One region of the Halomonas sp. 3F2F genome, then DNA from elsewhere that is predicted to be linked to it. Evidence: predicted binding sites of a transcription regulator. Region 1 holds the regulator's gene; each other region holds the start of a gene.
The links. Region 1 encodes PhoB, which activates phosphate uptake and scavenging genes when phosphate is short. Its sites were predicted from a motif close to TGTCATANNNNTGTCANA; they were not measured.
Positions count from the first base shown of each region.

Region 2: the regulator PhoB is predicted to act here: its motif matches at 3,626-3,643, upstream of INT21_RS01150 (esterase-like activity of phytase family protein).
Region 3: the regulator PhoB is predicted to act here: its motif matches at 2,209-2,226, upstream of INT21_RS06755 (DUF6482 family protein).

Region 1 covers NZ_JABUZE010000067.1:79,857-87,351, forward strand. The annotation lists gene INT21_RS08230 (hypothetical protein) at 292-594, opposite strand; gene phoR (phosphate regulon sensor histidine kinase PhoR) at 895-2,211, opposite strand; gene phoB (phosphate regulon transcriptional regulator PhoB) at 2,214-2,903, opposite strand; gene ubiA (4-hydroxybenzoate octaprenyltransferase) at 3,026-3,916, opposite strand; gene INT21_RS08250 (chorismate lyase) at 3,951-4,529, opposite strand; gene INT21_RS08255 (NAD(P)/FAD-dependent oxidoreductase) at 4,617-5,807, shown strand; gene INT21_RS08260 (HU family DNA-binding protein) at 5,912-6,184, shown strand; gene INT21_RS08265 (hypothetical protein) at 6,184-6,540, shown strand; gene yccS (YccS family putative transporter) at 6,783-7,495, shown strand, end outside.
Region 2 covers NZ_JABUZE010000011.1:77,157-84,651, reverse strand. The annotation lists gene INT21_RS01160 (CYTH domain-containing protein) at 28-936, shown strand; gene INT21_RS01155 (ion transporter) at 966-1,889, shown strand; gene INT21_RS01150 (esterase-like activity of phytase family protein) at 1,963-3,387, opposite strand; gene INT21_RS01145 (5'-nucleotidase, lipoprotein e(P4) family) at 3,755-4,531, opposite strand; gene INT21_RS01140 (L-threonylcarbamoyladenylate synthase) at 4,803-5,426, opposite strand; gene INT21_RS01135 (PHP domain-containing protein) at 5,490-6,434, opposite strand; gene INT21_RS01130 (YciI family protein) at 6,599-6,898, shown strand; gene mnmC (bifunctional tRNA (5-methylaminomethyl-2-thiouridine)(34)-methyltransferase MnmD/FAD-dependent 5-carboxymethylaminomethyl-2-thiouridine(34) oxidoreductase MnmC) at 7,070-7,495, shown strand, end outside.
Region 3 covers NZ_JABUZE010000057.1:23,273-30,767, forward strand. The annotation lists gene rplI (50S ribosomal protein L9) at 1-169, shown strand, start outside; gene dnaB (replicative DNA helicase) at 389-1,777, shown strand; gene INT21_RS06750 (hypothetical protein) at 1,844-2,137, shown strand; gene INT21_RS06755 (DUF6482 family protein) at 2,278-2,580, shown strand; partial or broken gene INT21_RS20645 (DCC1-like thiol-disulfide oxidoreductase family protein) at 2,640-2,786, opposite strand; gene hemH (ferrochelatase) at 3,182-4,261, shown strand; gene INT21_RS06770 (putative monovalent cation/H+ antiporter subunit A) at 4,477-6,834, shown strand; gene INT21_RS06775 (Na+/H+ antiporter subunit B) at 6,827-7,258, shown strand; gene INT21_RS06780 (Na+/H+ antiporter subunit C) at 7,277-7,495, shown strand, end outside.

The DNA.
Region 1 (7,495 bases):
CACCAAGAAACAGTGGGCAACGTAACAATGATTATACTATACACAAAAAATTAGACCCCACCGAAGTGGGGTCTTGAGCACTCTTAGTATCGCGATACGTAACACTAGCTTCCTATCCGTTTGAGGGGCTCCAACCTTGGAATTAACCCTAACTAGCGTGTTGACCGTCGAAAGATTCAATCCTTGAATCTAGGAGCATCCATGCAATTTGACATCCATGCCTCTGAATAGCTCATCCGTAAGCGTAAGAGTTATAGTACCTTTTGAAAAGATAAGTAACCAAAGTTAATGTTACATTCCGCTATTTTCTTCAGGCAACTCATCTGTGCTGTCATAGCCAGACTCTGAATCGTCCTGGCTCGTTGAACTAGGTTTCATGTCGCTGGCGTTATCGCCTTCGTCATGAGTCAACTCTTGGCTATCATAATCACTTGAATCTGTTGTACTTTCGGATTGAGTCTCAACAGGCTGCTCATCAGGGGAAATATTGTTCGCGGGGTCTGCTGGCTCTTGAGCGAATGCTGCAGGGCTAGCCACTAAACCAAACGCGACACTTAAAATACCAGCTTTCTTGAGTAGTTCCTTGGACATCATGTTCCGCCTCCTAGATCGCTGTTCAGGTACTGCTTAAATAGTAAGAAAGACGGCCTTTCGGCTTACCAATTCCTATGGTTTTCTCTCTTACCAAGTACCAAGACACTTGCATACGATGTGCCAAAAAATCAAAAATTATATAAAAAAACCGATAAAACAAACACTTATTAAATAAAAGATAATAGAAAGGGCGCTTAAAGCGTTTGCAGATCAAGCAGGGAAAGTGGTTAGAAATGGCACATGAGTATTATGTGACCATACTTGTATGACAAGCATGACACATCTATACATCACTTGTACTTAAACAGCATTGCGCGAGGCGGGCTCGCTTTTGACAACACGTGATGACGGAAAAACACAGCGAAAGAGGGCTCCTTCGCCAGGGCGAGATTCAATTTGTAACAATGCGTCATGTCTTAGTAGCACATGCTTTACAATCGCCAGACCAAGCCCGGTACCACCCGTTGCAGTACTACGACCTTTATCAACGCGATAGAAACGCTCGGTTAAGCGTGGAATATGCACAGGGTCAATTCCCTCACCATCGTCGTCAACTTCAATACAAGCACTGCCATTCGGCAGGGTTTTCCAGCGAAGTGTTATCTGACTACCCTCTGGCGTATACCGCACAGCGTTAAACACTAGGTTTGAAATAGCGCTATGCAGTTCCTGCTCGCTGCCGATCAGACGGGCATCGCTTTCAAGCGCGACTTGAACACTGTGCTGTTGGTTAGAGAGCGCTAGCGCATCGCGGCGAATGGTGTCGAGCATTGGCCCTAACGCCAACGCATGATGATCCTCGCCACCTTGATCAATTTCTAACCGAGAGAGCAGTAGCAGATCATTGACTAAGTTTTGCATACGCTTCGTCTGCTCTTCCATCTGAGCAATACCTCGGCCCAAACGTGGTGGAAGTTGCTCTTTCAAGTCGCTGTAGGTTTCTAAATAACCCGTCAGTACCGTTAGCGGTGTGCGTAGTTCATGGGAAACATTGGCGACAAAGTCACGCCGCATCTGCTCTAAACGATGCAAGCGGGTAATATCTCGCGCCATTACCAAGCGCTCATCATCACCATAGAGAGTAATTTGATATTGAAGGATATGCCGTTCATCGATGGGCGACGTTAAGGTCAGCGGCTCACCGTATTTACGCGCATTAAAGTAGCTGATAAATCGCGGGTCACGAAGCAGATTGGTAATGTGCTGGCCACGGTCGTGGGCGGTTTGCAAGCCCAGCATTTCCGTCGCGGCACTGTTCCACCACTCCAGGTCACCATGCCGATCTAGCATAACGACACTGTCACGCATCGCTTCGGATGATTCCTGAATACGTGCAAGGGTGGCACGTAAGCGATTCTGAGTAATCCGTTGGCTCTTTTGGTAGCGATACAAGCGATCAAAAAGCTCGCCCCACATGCCGCTCGCAGCAGGGGGTTCATCATGAGGGTGAAGCGTTAACCACTTAAAGAGCGCACGCAGTTGGCGCAGTTGATACACCAGACAAACGGCAAGACCTGCAGCAACGCCAAGACCTGGCATACCCAGCAACCACCCCAGACAAGCGCCCAAAGCGGCCAGCCACGCAATTCGCCATAGTTCTCGGCTCCACAGGCGCACCGTTACACCCGCGCGGAAAAACGGTACCCAGTGCCTCTCACCGTTTGAATGAGACTCTGGTGAGCTTCTCCTAGGGCCTTACGTAGACGTCGGATGTGAACATCTACCGTCCGCTCTTCAACGTATACGTTACCGCCCCACACTTGATCGAGCAGTTGGCTACGTGTATAGGCGCGCTCTTGGTGCGTCATGAAAAACTGCAGCAAACGGTACTCCGTCGGCCCCATTTCTAACGCCTTACCGTAAGCACTCACACGGTGGCTCACTGGGTCTAATAGCAAGCCATTAATTTCAATAGGATCTTCGACACCACGGGGGGTAGTACGTCGCAATACTGCTTTTAAGCGCGCCACCAGTTCGCGGGGAGAGAAAGGCTTGGTGATATAGTCATCCGCCCCAGCCTCAAGCCCTTGAATCTTATTATCTTCTTCGCCTTTAGCGGTCAGCATAATGATAGGCACCTCGGCAGTGGCTTCTTCACGCTTTAAGCGCCTTGCAAGCTCAATACCACTGGTACCCGGCATCATCCAATCCAGCAAAAGCAGATCTGGCTGGTGGTCAACCATCATCGCGTGGGCATCCTGGGCGTTATCCGCTTCAAGCACGCGATAGTCAGCCATTTCCAGCGCCACTGCGATCATCTCGCGAATAGGCGCCTCATCATCGACAATCAAAACGGTCTTGGCGGTCATTCCAGGGCCTCACGGTGTTCAATGAAAACTAATTTAAAAAAATAGTTTAAAAAAACAGTTCAAAGACATGTCAGTGACGATAACACCATGACTCGATGACAATTTTATGACATAGAGGACATTTAGCCAGTTATTGGCCACCAACTTAGTGCAATACCTGCAAAAATTAACAAGCCTGACCAATGATTATTAAGAAATGCCTGGAAGCAGCGGTCGCGCTCACGGCCAGCGATTAAGCGTTGTTGATGGACAAACGTAGCGGCCATAGCGGCTAGCCCAAGCCAGAAAAAGCCACCTAAACCAACACGCCATCCTACCCAGGCAAGTAGTCCAAGTGCCGCCACTTGCAACACACCAATGATCAGACGATCAGCGCTACCAAACAGCACCGCGGTAGATTTGATGCCAATTTTTAGGTCATCGTCGCGGTCGACCATGGCGTATTGAGTATCGTAGGCAACGGTCCACAGCACGTTAGCGCTAAACAATAGCCATGCTTCAAACGGTACATGACCCAATACCGCACCGAATGCCATGGGGATCGCCCAAGAGAACGCAGCCCCTAACACCACCTGAGGTAAATGGGTGTAGCGCTTCATAAACGGGTAAATGAACGCTAATACAACACCACCTATCGACAACAGCACCGTAAACCAATTGGTCAATAGCACTAAAATGAAAGCAGTGGCTACCAGCGCGATAAACAGCAGCTGCGCCTCGGTTTCACTGATACGACCAGTGGCTAGCGGACGATGTTTAGTGCGCTTTACATGGCCATCGAAATGACGATCAGCGTAATCATTAACCACACAGCCCGCGGCGCGCATCACATAAACGCCAGCAATAAAGATCAGCAGAACATTCCGTCCAGGCACACCCTCTGCTGCTATCCACAATGCCCATAAGGTGGGCCACATCAATAGCCAAGTACCAATCGGGCGATCCAATCGCGTTAAATGTAAAAAATCAGCCACCCGAGCCCATCCCGTTGGCCTCAACAGAGAACGGTCCATGCTTACCTCTCAAAAAGAAAACGCTGGCGATAGCCTAGCGCGAAGACAGGGCAAGATCATCTGCCATGGTCGATAAAAAGTATTCCTGCACTAACAGCGACAGCCCACTGTGCTGAAACACTGAGCGCCGCCCCCATACACTATCTAAAAGCGACGCAGAGTGTTCCGCGACAAAGCGTGGCTGATGGCGAGTGGCGTAGAGTGGCCCGCGCACTAAGTCAGGTTGTTGAAACAGCCAACTGCCTAATGAACGCTCGCCAAGCCCTTCTAACCCCTTACCTTGTAATTGACTAAGTGGCGCTACCGAGCGTGCTACCACCCAGGGCTTATCACCTACACACAATGCGACTTCCCTCAGCCATGCATAGCGGCGCGGTTCAATTCCCAGCGCTAGCGCTTCATCCCGCAGAGGTAAGCCAATCGTTTGACGTAACAATTGCACCCGAAACGCGTTTGTGCCGCCTGCGACGGTTAACCGCGTCGTTAAAGAGTCCGTCGAGGCCACCCACTGCCACCACGCAGCGCTCATTGCAGGACGAGCCGCAGCAACAGGGAGCCAGTGAGGAAAGAGTCGATGAGGAAGGGAAGCTTGCCGAACAGTAGGGGCGATCACCAAAGTCTCCAAGGCGGTCAATACACAGAAAGCTAGTGTAACATGGTGACCTCACAGGCTTTTGTTCCGCCGACTTTTGGTGACTGCATGCCCTCACACGAGATATCGCGATATTCCCATTCGGCACTGATTATTATTGGCACCGGTATGGCGGGGATTGGCCTTGCGCGCGCTCTACGCCGACAAGGCGATACACGTGCCATTACCCTTATTAGTGCCGATAGTGGCGATGATTACAGTAAACCGCTGCTTTCTACAGGCTTTGCGAAACGCTTAACGCCAGACCAACTTGCCCAACGTGACGCCAGCAGCGTCGCAGAGGAACTGAACGCTGAGTTAATTACCCACACCCAGGTCGCACACCTGCATGTGGATAACCAATGCGTAGAACTCAGTAATGGCCAACAGCTCCACTACGACGATCTAGTGCTGGCCACTGGGGCAGCGCCCCATACGCCTTTCAGCGTGCCCGAGAGTGTCGCCAAACGATGCTTTACCATCAACGACTTAGACGAGTATCGCCGCTTTTATGCCGCATTAAGCGCAGCGACTACTAAACGTGTTGCGGTTGTCGGTACCGGGCTGGTGGGCTGCGAGTTCGCCAATGACCTCCATGCTGGCGGCCACCAAGTCACCCTCATTGCGCCAGAAAGCACCCCGCTGCAACGCCTACTGCCCGAGCCACTCGGCCAAGCGCTGGCGGATGCTTTCCAAGACGCTGGCATCCAACTTGCTTTAGGGCATAACCTGAAAACGCTCGCCCTTAACGTAGATAATGCCCTATCACTCCATCTTGATAATGGCGACGTCTATGCTGCCGACATCGTATTACTCGCCACTGGCTTAGTTCCGCACACTCAACTTGCCGAAGCAGCCGGGCTGGCGGTTAGCCATCGCGGTATTGTGGTTGACCGCCAGTTACGCACCTCTCGACCGAACATATTTGCGTTGGGCGATGCGGCTTGCGTTGAGGGAGTTAACGCTATGTACGTGCAGCCCCTGCAGGCGAGCGTAAAAGCGTTGGCGTCAACCCTCGCCGGAAAACCAACCAGCGTCAGCTTTGGGGCGTGGCCCGTCATTGTGAAAACGCCATTACTACCCGTGGTTGCCTACCCACCGGTAACAACACCAGCACGGTGGAGAATTGAGGGAGAAGGCGGTGACATGACAGCCGTTGCTGAAAATAAAGACGGTCGTTTGATTGGATTTGCGTTGACAGGCAGCTGCGTGAGAAGGAAAGTGGAGCTTTCCAGAGTAGCACCTGCGCTGCTAGGCTGATTTTCGCCGCCTTAGCGACTAGGCTAAAAAAGTTAACCAGCTGGGCAGTGCTTCTAACAACTCAGATGAACTTACGCTTGATTTCCACATAGGGAGATACCTTTATGCGCAAACCTGAACTCGCAGCCGCAATTGCTGAAAACGCTGATCTATCCAAAGACAAAGCAGGCCAAGTCCTGAACGTTATCTTGGACGAAATCACTAACAGCGTTGCCAAAGGCGAAGATGTTGCTCTGATTGGTTTTGGAACGTTTACCGTACGCCAGCGTGCCGCACGTACTGGCAAAAACCCGCAAACTGGCGCGCCGTTACAGATTCCCGCCAGCAAAAATGTTGCGTTCAAGCCGGGCAAAGCGCTTAAGGACGCCGTTTCCTAATGAAACTCAAGCTGACGCTGTGGCTACTGAGCTTACTGCTTAAAAGAGCCCTGCGACGCAAGCCGCGCTTTCGTGAACAACTTGAGCGTATGCGCGGCCTGGACTGGGGTGTTGCCACGGAAGACCTTAGTATTGCTCGGTATTATCGAATGACCTCGAAAGGCATTGATACCGGCAAAGGACTACCCGTTGACCTAGACCTTGAGCTTCGTTTTCGCGATCAGGATGCCGCGTTGAAAATCCTTAAAAAGCCGACGCAACAGGCATTTCTGGACGGCATGGTAGCTGGCGAAGTCCGCCTAGTGGGCGACTCCGCCGATATGAACAAGCTTCAAAAGCTACTGAAAAATATGTAATAACTAACCCGCCACCTCAAGGTGGCGGGTTCCTTCCTAAGATTTCTCTTATTGCCCCTGCTATCTTTCAGACTAGGCTCTCACTGACCAGCCCCTCGCTGCCAAGCATCACGCTTGCTCGGTTACGTTTTGTATAGCCATTGAGCACAGCCGTTGAAAACAGCGGGTAAAGACAAGCACACACGCTTCACTCTATACTAAGCATTAAACTAAAGTCTAAAAAGCGACCCATTAGAGACTCTATGCCTATTTCATTGCCCCTGCGGCGTCTATGGACCCTGGACAAGTTCGCCTACAGCCTGCGCGTGTTTATCGCGTTCAGCGGGGCGCTGCTGTTTAGCGGTTTGGCAGGAGACATCGCGCTGGTGATTCCGCTGTTCTTAGGCATTATTGCGAGCGCTCTTTCTGAAACTGATGACAGCTGGCAGGGACGCCTGCAGGCGCTAGTAGTCACGCTTGCCTGCTTTGCATCGGCGTCGTTTGTCGTTCAGTGGCTTTTCCCCTGGCCGTGGCTGTTTGCAGTTGGGCTGGCGGTTTCTACCTTCACGTTAATTATGCTGGGTGCCATTGGTCAGCGGTACGCGACCATTGCGTCAGGCACGTTAATCCTATCGATCTACTCAATGATCAACATTGAACAGCACGGTGGCGTGGATGAAGACGTGGCTTCCCGGCAATTGCTGCTGCTTGCAGGAGCCGCGTGGTACGGGGTTATCTCAATCCTATGGTGCGCCCTTTTTTCGCGTCAGCCGGTTAAACAAAGCATGGCGCGGGTATATAAAGCACTAGGTGAGTTTTTAATCTTGAAGTCTGCGCTGTTTGAGCCTGTTCGTGGGGTCGATCTTGAGGCACGTCGCGTGGCGCTAGCCAGGCAAAACGGCAAGGTAGTCGATGCCCTCAATCAAGCAAAAGAGATGATTTTTCGCCGCTTAGAGGGGCAGCGTGGCAGCCGCAA
Region 2 (7,495 bases), on a different contig from region 1:
CGTCACAATACAAAGGTGGCTAATGTCATGAAAAATTCAACATCTACTGCTGATTCTGTTTCAGCGCCTACCGAAATAGAGCTTAAACTCGCCCTTGCGCCAGCTCAACTAAACACGCTGCTGTGCCACGCAGCACTAGCCGAAACACCCCAACGTCAACATCTGTCGAACACCTATTTCGATACCCCTGCGGGAGATATGGCGAATGCACGGATTGCCGTGCGCTTACGCCAAGTTGATGATCGCGTGCTGCAAACGGTGAAAACCGCCGGCCATGGTGGTGGCGGCCTTTCTACCCGACAAGAGTGGGAGTGGCAAGTTCCTAGCCCACAGCTTGACCAGCATGGCTTGGCCGCCCTTCCGCCGTTCAACGGTTCACTAGGCACCGTCATTTCCGCGCTACAACCTGCGCTGCGCACCGACTTTACCCGGCGCAGCTGGCAAATCGACTGGCAGGGCAGCCATATCGAGCTAGTGCTGGACGAAGGAGAAATTGTCAGCGGTGGTGCTCAAGCGGCTATTTGCGAGGTCGAGCTGGAACTCAAAGCGGGCGAACCAGAGGCGCTTTGGGCGCTAGCATTAACGCTCGCGGAAAGCGTACCGCTGCGCCCTTCGGATACCAGCAAAGCCGCTCGCGGCAATGCGTTAGGCGTGCAGCAGTGGGCGTTACCTGAAGCTGATGCACCGGCTGAATGGCTACACAGAGCCACAGTGGCGCTGGACGCCTACCACGACAGTGGTCTTGCGGAACACTTAACTATCGCACAGCAGGCATTAGCCACACTGGCGGCCCACCCGCAGTTGGATGATAGCTCCCGCCGCGATGCTCAGACACTGACCACAGCACTGACTGAAAATGGCCATCCAACGTCCGCTTATGGCGCTGCTGCGTTAACTCTGGCGCATCGCTTCGCCTATCAAACCACGTTACGCTAGAAACATTCAGCCCACTTCAGGATGTCGCGATGAGTTTTCAATTAACTCCCGGTGCAGAAGGACTGCGTGCTCGGCTTTTCCATATTATTTTCGAGTCCGATACGCCGGTAGCCAAAGGGTTTGATATTGCGCTGATTATCGCCATTCTAATCAGCGTGGCGGTCATTTTGCTGGACAGCGTAGATAGTTATTCCGAACGCTACGGGCACATTTTTTACTATGCAGAGTGGCTATTTACGCTACTTTTTAGCATTGAACTGGCGGTGCGGATTTACTGTTTAGAGCGCCCAACGATTTACCTCAAAAGCTTTTACGGTATTGTCGATGTGATTGCGATTATGCCAGCCTGGTTAGTCCTGCTGGTGCCTGGTGCGCACGGACTCGTCATCGTACGGGTACTGCGGGTGCTACGCATTTTCCGGATTTTGAGATTGATGGAGTTTATCGGCGAGGGGCGTTTACTACTCGATGCGCTTAAACGCAGTGTTCGTCAAATCCTGCTGTTTTTTAGCAGCATCATGATGGTCGTCATACTGTTTGCTGCACTGATGTACACCATCGAGTCACCAGAAGCCGGTTTTACCAGCATTCCTATGTCGATGTATTGGGCGATCGTGAGTATGACCACGGTAGGCTACGGCGATATTGTTCCCGCCACGTCGATAGGCAAAGCGATCACGATGATTCTGATGCTGTTGGGGTATTCGATTATTGCTGTGCCTACCGGGGTGTTTTCCGCCCAGGTTATCCGCTCTATTCGCGAAGACCGCTATTCAGAAGAAGCCTGCCCCGGCTGTGGCCATGACCGCCATGAAAAGCGCGCTCGTTACTGCCTGCGCTGTGGCACCTGGCTGGATGAAGACAGCGAAGACCCGCGTAAGAAAGCAGCAGACCAAAAAGAAAAAGATAGCCACGGGGGAGACGAAGACACAAACACGCCCCAGGACAGCTAACCCAAATAGCCAAACCCAGGGCGCGCAGTAATTCATTTAGGGAGATTATGTGATTGCTAGGCCGTTACGTTGATCAATCGGCGCTCAGATCGGCCTCGATAATAAACAGGCGGCCGCCATCCACAGTGTTGGCGTCCAGCATCTTCTGCTCAAGCTGACCATCGGTGGACCAGGTGGCGAAATCATCATCGTTCAGCACCCCCAGGCGTTGGTCATCAATCACCCATAGACCTTCCATTTTATCGTGGGGATAGTTGACTTCCGCCACCATATCCACCGCCAGAGACTTGCTCACTGGCTCAATTCCAGCGCTGGCCAGAGCGCCCCACCCCTGCTCTAGAACCACTTCTTCCAAGGTTTTGCCTGCCAAGGTTAGCCCCAGCTCGGCATCCTGTTTCAGGTCGCCGTTGGCTGAGACCGTTTCAAGATTGGTGCCCGAGGCAAGGTCAATGCGATAAACCTGCTTCTGAGCATCGGGCGCCGCAGCCTCAGCACCGTCGGGGCCACCGCTTAGAAAACGGCCATCTCGTTCAAGCACCAAAAACTCAGTGGCGCTCAGCGCAACAAGCTCCGAGTTGGAATTCTGGTTTTGCTCTTGGCGGTAGAGGTACTGTCCAGTCTCGCCCGAGTCCAGGTCCACTGTAACGATACGGGTGATATCCAGGTCTTTCACCGTACTGCCCGGGTTGTACAGAGTGGACTGCATAATACCTACCAGCGTTTTCTCATCCGGCGTGATAGCCAGCCCTTCCATACCTCGGTTGGCACGCCGATTGGCAAACTCTGCCGGCAGGTTCATCTCGACCCGGTCATCGTCGGCAAAGGGGTTGATACGACCGATTTCACGACCTTCGGCATCGAAGTGGACCATGTGCGGGCCATACTCATCGCTAACCCAGAAGGTGCCGTCCGATAGTGCCACCAGCCCTTCGCCATCCAGACCATAATCATCCAAGCGGATCGGATTAGTAACTTCATTATAGGGCTGGCTATCGTCCACTAGGATCGGTTGACCATTGGCATGGTAAGGGGTTTCACCCGTTCCACCGAGTGCCAAGCTGTTAGGCAGACCACTGATCTCGCTGCCATCAGGGCGCTTGAGCAGAGTGGTAGTAACCTGTTCGATCACACCGTTCGCTTGAAGCTCAAACAAGCCGATACGGGGCGTATAGTCCGGTGTCGGAAATATTTTCCCCTTGCCATAGTCACCAACAAAATTGGCATTGGGGCCGCGGTCAGTCAATGCATAGAAGCGCGTTGAATCCGTGGGATGAGCGGTCATTGCCGACCCAAAACCGCCATTACGGATCTCAAAAGCCTGCTGAGATTTGCCATCTAGTAGATCATCCCGTAATACGCTATGGGGAAGAAACACACCAGCGGCGGGGAAGCTGTCGAACACGGAGACATTGGCATCATCAGCGTTAGCGTTATCAGCACAGCCCACCAGTAGGGAGGACGTCAGTAAGGATGCCATAAAGAGCTTATGACGGTTCATTGGTTAGTTTCCTTATCGAATACAAGTTGACGCCCGTTGGCGTCTCAGCCGCCTCCACAGGCACAATTTCCAGCGTGACCCAGGGCAAGGCAAGTTACGAAAAGTCTAGTGGCAGGAATATCTAATGGGGGTAGCGCCGTCACAGCTGTCTAACTGAAACGCGCTCACACCGACAAGGTTCGATTTGTTATGGCATATCGCTATTGTTCACGGCCACCACGATAATTTAGTGACAACCAATGACAGGTGAATGACATGTTAGTGACTAGCGGCACGGGGACAACTTACGGGGTTAATAAGGAAAACGCCCTGGCTATTAACCAGGGCGTCTCCTCTATAGTAACGGCACGATGGAAGTGGTTACATTTTATTCGCTTTCAAACGGAGCTTCCCACGCGTTAAGCTCCGCGTCGCTCCAGCTTCCGTAACTGGCATTGGGGAAAACAATCCAGTCTTGACCAAAGCGCTCAGCGTGGTCGTTAACTAGGTCGCGCTGCTCTTCAAGACTTGCGTCGACAAAATCACCCGAGAAGTCATGCAGCGTATCGCCCAACTGCATCACCAACGTATGACTGTCTTCGACGATAGCGCGACGCTCAGTCTTGGGTGGGCCAAGTAGCATGACGCGCTCGTCAGATACCTGGGGAAGCTCTAATGCTTCCATAGTGGCCAGCGTATCCGCTTTATTTTCTTGGTAGCGATCCGACACATAGTAGATCGACACACCTTGCTCATCGGCAAATTCGAGAAAGTCTTTCGCGCCTGGGATCAAACGTGGCTCGCCCTCGCGCTCCCAATGCAACCAAGTATCCCAAGTAGTGAAGTCGTGGCAGGCCTGCATATCGCGCACTAGCAAAGCGCTATTATCGATGAGCGTCTCATCCACATCGGTAATGATGGCCAAATCGGCACCCTCACCATGCGCCTCAATTTGTTTTTCCAAGCGATAGGTCGCCAGCTCAAAGCCTTGGCGCTGTAAAGCAGTTATTTCTGCGGATTGCTGTTGGTAACGAAGCCCCATGGCGTACTCAACTTGATCACAAGCGCTAGCGTCGTCGGCTACTGCGTTCCCTGATAAAGGAAGTAGCGCCAAGCTTGCAAATGCGGTTGCAGTGGCAGCGTTGCGGTATCGAGATATCGTCATTAAGCAATCTCCTGTCAGTGATGGTTATCAGGTTAAGAGGGGAATCCCACACCATCCATCATTATTAATTATCAATAATAGACATAATCATCATAATTTATTTTTATTGGTCATTCAAATAAAAAAGATAGCGTGCTAAATGAATAAGTTGATACGCATATCATGTTCAACGATTTTTGTGGATTTTGGGTGATGAGGAGACAGGCGGGACGACAGCAACCCCCTCGTGACTTACCACCAGGAGGTTGCCAATACCAACTAGAGAATGGTGTTAACTCGTAAACGGCGTAATATCGCCGCGGCCTTCCCGCACAATTTTGGGCGGCAGCTCGCGCAGGTCAATCACACTGGTGGGGTCAAGGTGGCAGGCACCGCCGTCGATAATGGCATCAAGGTGTGAGCCGAAGCGGTCGCGAATCTCCTCAGGATCGCTCATTGGCAGGGTATCTCCTACCGGAATCAAGGTGACGCTCATCAACGGCTCACCCAACGCATCAAGCAGCGCGTGGGTAATGTGGTGATCAGGCACGCGCACGCCAATGGAGCGGCGCTTCGGGTGCAGCAACAGGCGCGGAACCTCTGTGGTGGCATCCAAAATAAAGGTGTATGGGCCAGGGGTATGAGCCTTCAGCAGCCGAAATACTGCGTTATCCACTTTCGCGTAAGTGCCAATCTCGGAAAGATCCGAACACATCAGCGTGAAATTGTGTTTATCGTCTAACGAGCGCAGCCATTTGATCTTTTCAATGGCTTTTTTTTCACCCAAGTGGCAACCCAGTGCATAGCCCGAATCCGTCGGATACGCGACCACACCACCTTTGCGGATAATATCTATCGCTTGATCAATCAAGCGTTTCTGCGGGTTTTCGGGGTGAATCTGAAAATATTGACTCATCGCTTGCTCCTGCCCTTGGGCATATCGTTGTCCATTTAGTTTCTAGGTTAGCCGATATGCGGTTTAAGACCCAGGACCTAACATACCACTGGGCGCATCGCGCAAATGAACTAAGCGCGGATGCTGCCAAATCGGCGGCGCAGCAGTGCGCGGTATTAAGCTCATACTACCGGGGGCGGCGTGGCTGCCAGGAAAATGAAAATCGCTGCCCATGGAGGCGTATAAATCGCGCTCCACTAATTGCCGAGCGAGATCGCGAGTGCTGTCTGGATTCTGCTGACCACTGACCAGCTCAACGCTCTGCCCACCTGCGGCTTGAAAGGTATCCATCAGCAAACCTCGCTTGCGCCGGGTAAGCCCATAGCGCAGCGGGTGCGCCAGCACCGCAACGCCGCCTGAGGCAACCACCCAGGCGACTGCGTCACTGATTTCCGGCCAATGAGCTTTTACATCGCCTTTTTTACCACTGCCTAAATAGCGCTTAAACGCGCCAGCCCAGTCATCAACCACTCCTTCAGCGACCAGCGCGCGGGCAAAGTCGGGCCTGCCTAAGGGGCGGTCGCTGCCTGCCTGGGCACGTGCCTTTTCGAGCGCGTCAGGTAAGCCCATTTTTTCCAGCCGCTCGGCAATCACTTCAGCACGTTTAATCCGTGCTTCGCGCTGCAGTGCAAGCCCTTCTACCAGAGGCCCCTGCAAGCCGCCGGGCATAAGCGCCACTACGTGGATATTAATTCCCTGCCAGCGCGTGGATAACTCACAGCCAGGCACCAGGCAAAGCCCTGCTTGCTGCGCCGCGATGTCAGCTTCTTCAATACCTTCCATGGTGTCGTGGTCTGTCAGCGACATGTGGGTAAGACCACGTGCAGCGCACAGCTTTACCAACTCGGTAGGAGTAAGCGCACCATCTGACGCGGTGGAGTGCATGTGTAAATCCACCGTATAACGCTGGTCGGCATCAAACACGCGGGGCAGGTTTACAGGAAGATAGTTCGCAGGAAGTAGGGGCATAAGCATGACGCCGTGTGGCGAGTTTGTCAGAATAGGGTGGTGTGAATAAAACAGGCACCCTGTTTTCCCTTAACGGTATACAGTCGCTCACCATGGTGCGCGCTTACAGGGGCGCGGTCAATTCAGTACGGAACAACCGTCCTAGCATTCAAGGAGTTATCCCCATGCTTTACGCTATTATCAGTGAAGATGTATCCAACAGCTTGGAGCGCCGTCTAGCGGCACGCCCGGATCACCTTGGTCGCCTGGAAAAGCTACGTGATGAAGGCCGTTTGGTTCTGGCTGGCCCCCACCCCGCTATTGATACCGATAATCCAGGCGATGCAGGCTTTAGCGGCAGCTTAGTCGTTGCCGAATTTGACAGCCTTGAGGACGCGCAAGCCTGGGCTGACGCCGACCCTTACATCATTGCGGGGGTCTATGCCAAGGTAATTGTTAAGCCATTTAAAAAAGTAATGCCTTGACCGATAGAGTCGAGTGTGAAGAGTCCGCCTTCTTTTTCACAGAGCCTGTGGAAAACTCTGTGAAAACTCGGCGGACGCTTTCCCCAAAGCTAGAGCTGATGCCCTTATCAACAAGTTGATCAATTTTTAACCTATCTTTAACACAAACTTCATCAGTACGGGGATACCCGCGTGACTCAACGCTCTACTGCCCTGCCCCCGCTCGCGGCGTTAACGGCTCCTTTACTCACTTGGAACGAGGCATCCCCCCATTCAGAGGCCTTCGACGATGTGTATTTTTCCAGGGAAGATGGCCGGGCTGAAACCGAGCACGTTTTCCTGGGGGCGAATCACCTTCCTAAGCGCTTTGCGGACTGGCAACACAGCCGCGCTTTTGTGATTGGCGAAACAGGCTTTGGCACCGGGCTTAATATGCTGTGCGCGTGGGACTGTTTTGAACAACACGCACCGAGCACTGCACGTCTTCATCTGTTATCCACCGAGAAATTTCCGCTTGACCGAGTGTCTCTTGAGCGCGCACTAAGCGCCTGGCCTTCGTTAGCAAATTATGCACAAGTGCTATGCGCCCAATGGCCTGAAGCCGTCAGCGGCATTCAC
Region 3 (7,495 bases), on a different contig from region 1:
CGGTCCTCGTGACTTGGCCGACGCTATTTCCTCTGCTGGCATCGAAGTTGCCAAGAGCGAAGTACGTATGCCGCAAGGTCCGATTCGCCAAACTGGCGAATACGACATCGCTCTACACCTGCATGCAGAAGTAGATGCTGTTGTTCGCGTGGTTGTTGTCGCAGAGTAAACGCTCTCGCCAACGCTGACGCCTCAAAGGGCGCGGGTCTTCCCGCGCCCTTTGTCTTTTTAATCTATGTCGTTCTAAGCGCGGTCAAAAACGTTTGAGGTGTGGGTCGAATTTTTTTGAACGTCGCTTGGCGTAGATAGGTCGCTTATGGTGAGTTTGAGATTGTCCCGCTAAGATAGTCATCGTTATTGGCTACGCTTTATGATTAAGGAGCTCACTATGCAGGACCAGCCTTCTGCTGATCAGGAAACGGCAGCGATAAAGCTGCCGCCGCACTCTCTTGAGGCGGAGCAGTCGGTGCTAGGTGGGCTAATGTTGGATAATCAGGCCTGGGACAATGTCTCGGAACGGTTGGTGGCGGATGATTTTTACCGCTATGAGCATCGCTTGGTATTCAATGTGATGATTCATTTGGCCGAATCCGGGCAGCCGCTGGACGTTATAACGCTGTCAGAGGCGTTAGAAGCGCGTGATCAGTTGGATACGGTAGGCGGCTTGGCATTCTTAGCTGAGCTGGCTCGCAATACGCCTTCTGCCAGTAATATTCGTGCTTATGCGGATATCGTTCGCGAGCGGGCAACACTGCGTAAATTAATCCGTGCGGCCAATCAAATTGCTGACGGGGCGTTTTCGCCCCAGGGGCGGCCTGCTGATGAGCTGCTGAATGAAGCTGAGCGATTAGTCTTTCAGATTGCCGAAGAGCGGCCGAAAACGGGCGGTCCTATCGGCATGAGTGAACTGCTAACCAAAGCCGTTGATCGTATTGATGAGCTGTTCAATCTAAAGGGTGAAATGACAGGGCTCTCCTCGGGGTTTCGTGACCTCGATGAAATGACCTCAGGCTTACAGCCCTCAGATTTGGTAATTATCGCGGGCCGCCCGTCAATGGGTAAAACCACTTTTGCCATGAATCTGGTGGAGCACGCGGTTATTGCTAGCGATAAGCCGGTGATGGTGTTCTCCATGGAGATGCCAGCAGAATCTCTGATGCTGCGTATGCTCTCTTCGTTGGGTCGGATTGATCAAACCCGTGTGCGCTCGGGGCAGTTGGAAGATGAAGATTGGCCGCGATTAACATCGGCGGTCAACCTGCTCAAAGACAAGCAGCTATTTATTGATGATACTGCGGCGCTTTCGCCTAATGAAATGCGCTCACGCCTACGTAGAGTGGTGCGGGAGCACGGCAATATGGCGCTGATCATGATTGACTATCTGCAGTTAATGCAGATTCCTGGGTTTTCTGAAAACCGTACCGGTGAGATATCGGAGATATCCCGCTCGCTGAAAGGGCTAGCAAAAGAGTTTCAATGCCCTGTTGTAGCACTTTCACAGCTTAACCGTTCGTTGGAGCAGCGCCCCAATAAGCGTCCTGTCATGTCGGATCTGCGGGAATCCGGCGCGATTGAGCAGGATGCCGACGTCATTGCGTTTGTTTACCGAGATGAGGTGTATAACCCTGACAATCCTGACAACCAAGGGATTGCCGAGCTGATTATTGGTAAACAGCGTAACGGGCCTATCGGTACGGTACATATGGCCTTTATTGGTAAATACACACGCTTCGAAGACCTTGCGCCCGATAGCTATGGCGAAGCGTTCGGCGATTAACTTGAGCGTTAGGGGGGAGAACGTATAATGCTCCTCCCCGACCAAGCAGATAGACAGGAGTAGCAAATGGCAGGTGGTTTTAGACGTGGTAACCGTAAGCGTCTTCCTAAGCTGGAAGGCCGTGGGGAACTGCAGTCACTAGAGCGAGAAGGGCCATTTAAAGAGTGGTTGGGAATGCCTGACCTCTACCGTTACTTCCTGGTAGTTGAAGGAGAAAAATATAGCTACCAAACTGAAGATTCAGAACTGCCGGTAACGGTGGGCGATAAAGTAGTTTTCCGTTACAAGGAAACTAAAGGCGGTAACTGGATAGATCGCAACTCGTTAGGTAAAGCAATCGACCCCTCTGAGTATCAATAATTCGACGAATAAGTTGACGTTTTGGTCAGGAACTCTTTTGTGATGTTGCCGTCATAGGCAGTTAGTGCCAAGGTAATAAAATTGTCATGGGGTATCGTCATGCTGTGCCCCATGATGATGAACAATCACAGGAGGGAACCATGGAACTTAAAGAACTGAAGCAATTTGTTGCGGGTCACGATAACTTTGAAATACGCGTTATCACGCATTCGGGCAGCCGCTTTTATCAACTAGAGCTTGAAGATGTAGAGGGCGAGCGGCATATGTTGACCCAGCGCGGTAAGCCAATGCTGTTTCGCTCGCTAGATGATGTTTATCTTGAGCTAAAGCGTGCTGGGATTCACCGTGCTTACTTAGTGCAGCATGTACCCCAGGATGAAGTGATTGGACGCGATGCTCATTACAGTTCGCCGTTAACATCACGTATGCCGCTAGTGTTTTAACACTACAAACATTGCAACATCCTATGGCGTCCTCACTTGTTTGCGTGACGCTTCTTCCATCATCGCCCTAGCCGCACACGGCGACGGGCAAAAAAACGATAGCCTGCATCCATTACTCCTCGCAGGCTTGGTAAGCAAGAAAGCCATACTAGCCACCGGTAGCCCAGTACCGCATAGAGGGCCCGGCTGGCATCCATCCCGATATACCATTTCCTTGGCTGTCTTTGACATGCAGTAGCCCCATCATATCGTCAAACTTGTGCCCTATATCGGCTGCATTGAAATCACTACTCTGAATGTCCACGAGTGCGACACGTTCTTGATGGCGATGCTTTGCAAACCACGTGACTTCCACGCGGCAAAAAAGGGCAGTGGCCATTGTGATATAGCGTGACAGGTGACGTTGCGTGAAGCGTAGAAAAACGGCTCATTGAGCACTCTTTGATAATGAAAGCGAAGGCTGGTCACCAAGGATAAAGGCTTCGACATGAGTTGGTCTACAGTTATACAAATAATGTTGATAGTATAACTTTATGCCGCAGCTTTGCCGAAAAGTGTTAAGATTTTGCCAACTGTTTAAAGCATCTGAGGAGTTAGCGACATGGTCGATAGCGTTGTAAAAGATCAGCTGGGCGAAGGGCGCTTGGTCCATGCGCCAAGTGATCATCCTGCCGTTCCCCCTGCAAAAGTCGGCGTGGTGTTGGCTAACTTGGGCACCCCGGACGCAACCGACTATTGGTCTATGCGGCGCTACCTTAGCGAGTTCTTGTCCGATAAGCGTGTTGTTGATTACGCTAATTGGAAGTGGCAGCCGCTTTTACAACTGATTATTTTGACCAAACGTCCATTTTCTTCTGGTAACGCCTATAAAAGTATTTGGAACAACGAGAAGAACGAGAGCCCGTTGTTAACGACGACGCGTGCCCAAACTGAAAAAATAGCTGCACGTTTGAAAGCGCTCTACGGCGATAGCATCGAAGTTGATTTCTGTATGCGCTACGGCAACCCGTCAACGGAAAGTGTCCTTAAGCGCATGAAAGAGAAGGGCTGTGAGCGGATCGTTTTCTTCCCGCTTTACCCTCAGTACGGCTCGCCTACGACTGCGACGGCAAATGATCAGGCATTCCGTACGCTGATGAAAATGAAGTGGCAGCCCTATATTCGTACGGTGCCCGCTTATTTTGAGCATCCTGCCTATATTCAGGCGCTGGCGAATTCGGTTCAGGAAGCTTACGACGGCTTTGAAACGCGTCCGACGAAACTGGTAGCAAGCTACCACGGTGTCCCCGAACGTTATCTATTAGAAGGTGACCCTTACCATTGTCAGTGTCAGAAAACGACGCGTTTGATGCGTGAAAAACTAGGGCTGAGTAAAGAGGAAGTAGACACCGCCTTTCAGTCTCAGTTTGGCCCAGAAAAGTGGGTTGGCCCGCAAACCGTTGATCATGTGGCTGAACTTGCCAAGCAAGGGCATAAGCATATTGCGATTATGTCACCTGCCTTCTCTTCTGATTGTGTTGAAACGCTGGAGGAGATTAAAGAAGAGATTCACGATAGCTTTATGGGCGCAGGAGGGGAGACGTTTAGTTATATTCCCTGCTTGAATGATCGAGACGATCACATTGATGCCCTGTTAGCGGTTGTTAACAACGAGTTGGCGGGGTGGCTGTCCGCTTCTTAATAGTGCGTTTTGTCAAAAGCCGCCAAAGTGAACTGCACCCCAAAAGTGCTCAACTAGGACGGCTTTTTTTATGGGTGACTAGTTTTATAGAAACGTAATCAACCTTGGTATAAGGTTTGTGCATTAATAATCACATTTAGCCAACGCTTAGAGCCGTTTGGTCTTGCTACTGCCTTGGGGTTAACTGACACGTTCTTATAGGGAGAAACCACCGGATGCAATTCGCTGTATTAATGGGCTTTGTGCTGGCAGCGTCGTCGCCTTTGCTCAACCGCTGGTTTGGAGAACGGACGAGCCTCGTACTGGCGCTGTTTCCTGCCTTGATGTCTGCCTGGCTGTTCAGTCAGGCACCCGCTGTAATGAGTGAAGGGCCATTACTGTTGGAGTGGTCTTGGGTGCCATCATTAGGCATCAGCTTGAGTTTTCTGCTTGATGGACTGTCACTTTTATTCGGGCTGCTGATTACCGTTATCGGTACTTTCGTATTGATCTATGCCGGTGGTTATCTCAAAGGCCATACGGATATTGCACGCTTTCATTTAGCACTTGTTGCGTTTATGGCCTCTATGTTGGGGCTGGTGCTTGCCGATGGATTGCTTACGCTTTTCGTATTCTGGGAACTAACCAGCATCACCTCTTATTTGCTGATTGGCTTTAACCATACCGATATGGAGGCAAGAAAATCCGCACGTCAGGGGCTGTTTGTAACGGTTGCTGGTGGTTTGGCGCTGATGGCAGGTCTGGTGCTGTTAGGGGGGGCAAGCGGAAGCTGGTCGTTTTATGAGATTGGCCAAATGGAAAGCGATCTGCGTGAACATTCGCTTTATACCCCGATGCTCATTTGCTTGCTGCTGGGGGCATTCACAAAATCAGCCCAGTTTCCTTTTCATTTTTGGTTACCCAGCGCCATGGCTGCGCCAACGCCGGTGTCGGCATACCTCCACTCGGCCACCATGGTGAAAGCGGGTATTTACTTACTGGCGCGCTTACACCCTGAATTGGGTGGCACAGCGCTATGGATCGGAATACTGTCGGTCGTCGGTGCTATTACCATGCTGACAGGTGCCTTTTTAGCAATCCATCACACCAATATTAAAAAGCTACTGGCTTATTCCACCATTATGGCACTTGGCACGCTAACCATGTTGCTGGGCATTGGTTCTGAGTACGCCATGACGGCATTTGTAACGTTCTTGCTTGCCCACTCAATGTACAAAGGGGCACTGTTTATGGTCGCCGGTATTCTGGACCATGAGACAGGCACCAAAGATGTCACCGCAATGGGCGGCTTGAGGTCTGCCATGCCAATCACTGCGGTGATTGCTTTTGTCGTGGCACTGTCGTTGGCAGGCGTGCCACCGCTATTTGGCTTCATTGGTAAAGAGCTAATGCTAGAGGCAGCGCTGGGGGCGGAGCGCTTCAATGTGTTGCTAGTCCTGTTTGCTTTCCTGGCGGCTATTTTGACGATTGCAGTGGCTGCTATTATCGCCTTCCGCCCCTTCTATGGTCGGCAAATTGAAACACCCAAAACACCCCATGAAGCGCCTTTTAGTATGTTAGTTGGGCCCGCTGTATTGGCGCTTGGTTCACTTGTGTTAGGGCTGGCACCAGCCATGCTTGGTACCGATGCGCTGCTTACGTCAGCGGCGACAGCGGTGGTAGGTGAGCCGCTGCAAGTGTCATTATCGCTTTGGTATGGCATCAATATGGCGCTGATTATGTCGATCGTCAGCCTTGGACTAGGCTTTTTACTGTTTAAACGCTGGGATAGTGTGCGTTGTAAACTAGCGATGTTGGCGCCACTAATGCGACATGGCCCAGAAGCAGGCTATGAAGGCTTCATGAATAGCATTGTGCGTTTTTCTGAATGGCAAACACGCCTGCTGCAAAACGGTTATATGCGTAACTATATTCTCGTTATGCTGGTGGTGCTGATCGTTTTGATTGGTAACTCAATACTTGTGCGCCATGCACCTCAGTTGGCACTAACGCTGGACGTGCGCTTCCACGAGGTAATTGTTGTTGGCACTATGGTGATGGGGGCTCTGTTTGCCACCATTTCTCGCTCACGACTTGGAGCCGTCGTGTCGGTCGGCATTATGGGATTCTCTATTGCGCTTATTTTTATTCTTTTCAGTGCTCCCGACCTAGGCATTACCCAACTACTGGTTGAGACGCTCACCGTTATCTTGTTGGTTTTGGTGCTCTTTCGTTTGCCGCGTTTTTCAAACCTTTCCACAAATTTGGAACGTATTCGAGATGGTGCTGTGGCGGCAACAATGGGAATTCTGATTTTCCTACTGATTATGACCGCTTGGAGTATCGATCAGTTTGAGCCGATTTCAGCTTATATGATCGAAAATAGCGCTCCTCTTGCCTATGGTCGCAACATCGTGAATGTCATTTTGGTGGACTATCGTGCCCTCGACACGCTAGGTGAAATGTTTGTTCTTGCGCTCGCTGCTATTGGGGTTATCGCCATGCTTAAACTGCGCCACGGCGACAATGAAAGCAAATCAGCAGAAGGCGAAAACGGCGAAAACGCCAGTGTTAAGGAGCCCTACGATGGTTAAATCCGGCACTATTATTCTCAACACTGCGGCGCGGTTTTTGATGCCGCTACAGCTGATGTTTTCAGTTTTTCTATTGCTGCGTGGACATGATGAGCCAGGAGGTGGATTTATTGCTGGGCTAGTAGCAGCAGGGGCCTTCACGCTTTACCTGTTTGCCTTTGGGGTCAGCGCCACCAAAGAGGTGCTGCGTATGGTCGATCCACGCGACTTGATTGGTGTTGGGCTGCTGCTAGGGATGATTTCGGTGGTGCCAGCATGGTTTATGGATCAACCGTTTTTAACTGCTCAGTGGTGGACTATCCCCGTGATCGATTTTAAAGCGTCTACACCGCTTATTTTCGATGTAGGAGTGTACTTTGCCGTTCTTGGTTCGGTGATGGGCATGGTGATGGCGCTGATGGAGGTGGATAAGGATGAACCTTAGTGACTTAGGAGGTCCCGTATGGAACCGCTAATGGCACTAGCGATAGGGCTACTCTACGCCGCCGCTATTTTTATGATGTTACGTCGCTCTATTGTGAAGTTGGTGATTGGTCTACTGCTGCTGTCGAACGCTGCTAATTTGCTGATCTTCACTACTGCAGGCATGACGCGCGGCGCCCCACCATTAATACCGGAAGGCATGTTACAGCCGTTAGCCGAAGTAGCCGACCCGCTGCCT